2 regions of the Herminiimonas aquatilis genome follow, and region 1 is predicted to be linked to the other one. Evidence: predicted binding sites of a transcription regulator. Region 1 holds the regulator's gene; the other holds the start of a gene.
The links. The regulator sigma-54, encoded in region 1, starts transcription at its own class of promoters, with help from an activator protein. The targets are predictions, from matches to a motif close to TGGCANGNAANCTGCTTT.

Region 1 (2,203 bases):
CTGGCGTTTTTCTTTTTCCGGAAGATTGTCTACAGTCAGGATGACTGCAATGTCGATAACGTGATCGAAGTGACGTTTGATACGCTCCAGTTTTCCTTGTACATATTCGCGGATTGCTGGGGTTAATTCGAGGTGATGTCCACTGATTGTGAGATTCATACAGTGCTCCTATGATAATTCACTGGAGGTTCAAGCGCCTTGTTACCTGGCCACAAGAACACAGCAAGGTATAACAAAAACTACTAAGGACAGTTCTACAACGATTTGCGCAAATTGACTGGGGGAATTTTCAAGGCTTCACGGTATTTTGCAACGGTACGTCGCGCCACAACCATACCCTGTTCCGCCAGCATTTCTGCGATTTTGCTATCAGAGAATGGGATTTTCGGGTCTTCAGCTCCTATCAATTGTTTGATCAGTGCCCGTATCGCAGTGGAGGATGCTTCGCCGCCTGTTTCCGTTGCGACATGGCTGCCGAAAAAGTACTTCAGTTCGAACATTCCATGCGGTGTGAGCATGTACTTTTGCGTCGTTACACGAGAAATAGTGCTCTCGTGTAGACCTAGTGTATCAGCTATTTCACGCAACACAAGTGGGCGCATCGCGACAGCGCCATGTGAGAAAAAGTTGCGTTGTCGTTCTACTATCGCCTGTGATACGCGCAGGATAGTGTCGAAGCGCTGACGCATATTTTTGATCAACCATTTGGCTTCTTGCAGTTGCGATCCGAGCGATCCATCGCCCTTGCTTTGCTTCAAAATATTGGCGTACATGCTGTTGACGCGCAAGCGTGGCATGACGTCGTGATTGAGCATGACTTGCCAGCCGTTGCGTGTGCGTTTGACGATCACATCAGGCACCACATAATCGGAAGAGCCGCTTGCGAAAATCGCTCCTGGGTGTGGATTGCATTGTTTGATGATGACTTGTGCTTCGCGCAAATCTTCGTCGTCGCAATCGAGGGCCTTGCGCAGTTTGTTGAAGTCGCGTTGCGCAAATAGAGTGAGATGATTTTCAACAATCGCGAGCGCCATGCGGCGCGTGACCATTGCAACTTTCGGCATGCGTTTGATTTGCAGTGCCAGGCATTCAGAGGCATTGCGCGCACCCACACCAGGCGGATCGAAGCTTTGCAACAGGTTCAATGCAATCTGCAATTCTTCCAGTTCTATTTCCAGCTCTTCCGGCAGGCGCGCGTGGATTTCTTCCAGTTCTTCTTCCAGATAGCCGTTGTCGTTCAATGCATCGATGATCAATTCAAGCAACGCACGATCACGCGTCTCGCGCACAGTTACGCGCATCTGTTCCAGCAGGTGCTCACGCAATGTTGTTTCGTGTGCTTCCAGCTGCGGGCGGGCGTCATCATCTTCCGGTGCTTTCGATGTACGTGCGACATCGTCAAAACTCCATTCGGCATCGCCGTTGGATGATTCGGGTGCGTCTGATGGCGTATCGAAACTGGCTTCGCTTTCCGGGACTTGCGCATTGGCCTCTATGCTTGCGCCTTCCGGTGTGGTTCCGGTAGAGCCGATGGCGCCATCGGCCAGCAAGCGGATCGCGTGATCCAGCGGATCGTCGGTGCGCTCCAGCAGTGGATTGTCTGCGAGAATTTGTTCCAACTCCTGATGCAGTTCCAGCGTGGACAATTGCAGCAGACGGATTGATTGCTGCAATTGCGGCGTGAGTGCCAGATGTTGCGAAACGCGTAGCTGCAGGGATTGCTTCATAGAGTTATCTAGCTTCCGGCATCACATGCGGAAGTGTTCGCCGAGGTAAACCCGGCGCACCGATTCGTTGGCGATAATCTCGTCAGGGCTGCCGCTGGCGAGCACTGCACCTTGATTGATGATGTAGGCACGATCGCAGATGCCGAGTGTCTCGCGCACATTGTGATCGGTGATCAGTACGCCTATGCCGCGCTCTTTGAGGAAGCGCACAATACGTTGAATTTCAATTACTGCTATCGGATCAACGCCGGCAAACGGTTCATCCAGCAAAACGAAACGTGGATTGGTTGCCAGTGCGCGCGCAATCTCGACGCGACGACGTTCGCCACCGGACAAAGACATCGCTTGATTTTCACGCAGCTTCTCGATTTGCAGGTCAGCCAGCAAAGTATCGAGACGTTGTTCGATCTGCGGCTTGCTCAAGGATTTGCCATTGAGGCGCTGTAGTTCGAGCACGGCGCGAATATTATCCTCGA
Region 2 (2,203 bases), 1.3 Mb from region 1:
TTGATCGCGGCTATCCTGATCCATGCCACCACCTGCATGTCGCGCGGCTTGGTAACGCAAATAGAGATCGTAATGTTCGCTTGAATAGGCCAGCTTGGTGACGGAAGGCTGCAGCTTGCCATGACGAGTTTGCGCACGCTTTTGACTGCGATTCGGCACAAACTCATTTGCCTTGATGCGAACGGGAGTGCATGCCTGACATCCATCGCAGTACGGGCGGTAAGTAAAAATTCCGCTGCGACGAAATCCATTCTTGACTAATTCGCTGTAGACGTCAGCGTTGATCAAATGTGAAGGGGTAGCAACCTGCGAGCGCGCCTGCCTTCCATCCAGATAGCTGCACGGATAAGGTGCTGTTGCATAAAACTGGAGGGTAGAGAACGGTAGTTCTTTGGGATGCGTCATGGCTATGGCGTAGGCAAATTCGATGACTCGATTGGACTCTTTTACTTTATATCAGACAGATGGTGCGATGTAAGTGCATTTCAATCTACTTTCAATACAGGGATTGGTTTCCAGTCCTTGATTTGCGGCGCAGCAATTGCCTGTCGCAAGCGCGCAATAAATGCCGAGCGCGGGATTGGGGTCGCTCCCAGTGACGCCAAATGCGCGGTTTGCTGTTGGCAGTCTATCATCGAAACTCCCCGGCTTTTCAGGAATTGAATGAGATAGGAGAGCGCAATTTTGGATGCATCTGTTACGCGGGTAAACATCGATTCACCATAAAACATCGTCCCTATGCTCACACCGTAGGCGCCGCCAACCAGTTCGCCGTCCAGCCAAACTTCGGCTGAATGTGCATAGCCTTGCTTATGCAGGCCGGCATAACCTGCAATGATGTCCTCGGATATCCACGTGCCGGCTTCGCCGTTACGTGGGGCAGCACATGCGCGCATGACATCTTCAAAGGCTTGATCGAAACTGACTCGCCAGCGTCCGTTTGACTGCATGCTGCGATGGATGTTTTTCAAGGTCTTTTTCAGGCTGGAAGAAATTTTAAAATCATCCACAAATAACACCATGCGTGGATCCGTACTCCACCACAAAATGGGTTGCCCTTCGGAGAACCAAGGAAAAATTCCGTTTCGGTAAGCTTGCAGCAGCCTTTCAGGAGACAGATCAGCTCCTGCCGCGAGCAAACCCGCCGCGCCATCGGCTTCGGTCAGCGCGCTGGATACATTGGGAAACGGCTCGTCCTTCTCTAGCCACGGAATCATTGTGTTTCCCCATTTTGATACGTAATTTTGCGCAATTTTAGTGCGAAAAACTGGTGCCTTTTGGTTTTCAAAAAATTACCTTTTAAAATCATTGACTTACAAAAATCACCAAAATGGAACGATTTTTGCTTTTATGGTGCGCTAATTTATTTAACCGCACACTGATTGGGAGATTTTTTGCATGGACGCACTTAAAAGCGGCACTGATGCATTGTTTATCATGCTGGGGGCCATTATGGTTTTGGCGATGCATGCCGGCTTTGCTTTTCTTGAACTTGGGACGGTACGCAAGAAAAATCAAGTCAACGCGTTGGTCAAAATATTAGTCGATTTCGCAGTTTCTACAATTGCCTATTTTTTTGTTGGTTACAGCGTTGCCTACGGCGTGAGTTTTTTCGGCAGTGCCGAGGTACTGACCCAGCGCAATGGTTTCGAGCTGGTAAAATTCTTCTTTTTGTTGACGTTTGCCGCAGCGATTCCAGCCATTATTTCTGGTGGAATTGCCGAGCGTGCGCGTTTTCATCCGCAGTTATTGGCAACAGCTTTGATTGTGGGCCTGATTTATCCGTTGTTTGAAGGCATTGCATGGAATCAGCATTTCGGTATTCAGGCATGGTTACAAGCTACTTTTGGCGCGCCGTTTCATGATTTTGCAGGTTCGATAGTAGTGCACGCAGTCGGTGGCTGGATTGCTTTGCCTGCGGTCTTGCTATTGGGTGCGCGACGCGGACGTTATACGAAGGAGGGAACGATTGCGGCGCATCCGCCTTCCAGTATTCCATTCCTCGCACTCGGTGCCTGGATACTGACCGTGGGCTGGTTCGGCTTTAATGTGATGAGTGCGCAGACCATGGAAAATATGAATGGTCTGGTAGCAGTGAATTCATTGATGGCGATGGTGGGCGGCACATTGGCCGCATTCATCGCAGGCAAGAATGACCCTGGTTATGTACATAACGGCCCGCTGGCTGGCTTGGTAGCCGTGT

Region 2: the regulator sigma-54 is predicted to act here: its motif matches at 1,332-1,349, upstream of ACFQO0_RS02200 (ammonium transporter).

What each region holds. Positions count from the first base shown of each region.
Region 1 covers NZ_JBHTCC010000001.1:1,756,294-1,758,496, forward strand. Annotated here, with positions in the region: gene hpf (ribosome hibernation-promoting factor, HPF/YfiA family) at 1-159, opposite strand, end outside; gene ACFQO0_RS08175 (RNA polymerase factor sigma-54) at 255-1,727, opposite strand; gene lptB (LPS export ABC transporter ATP-binding protein) at 1,749-2,203, opposite strand, start outside.
Region 2 covers NZ_JBHTCC010000001.1:496,943-499,145, reverse strand. Annotated here, with positions in the region: gene ACFQO0_RS02210 (arginyltransferase) at 1-405, opposite strand, end outside; gene aat (leucyl/phenylalanyl-tRNA--protein transferase) at 486-1,217, opposite strand; gene ACFQO0_RS02200 (ammonium transporter) at 1,399-2,203, shown strand, end outside.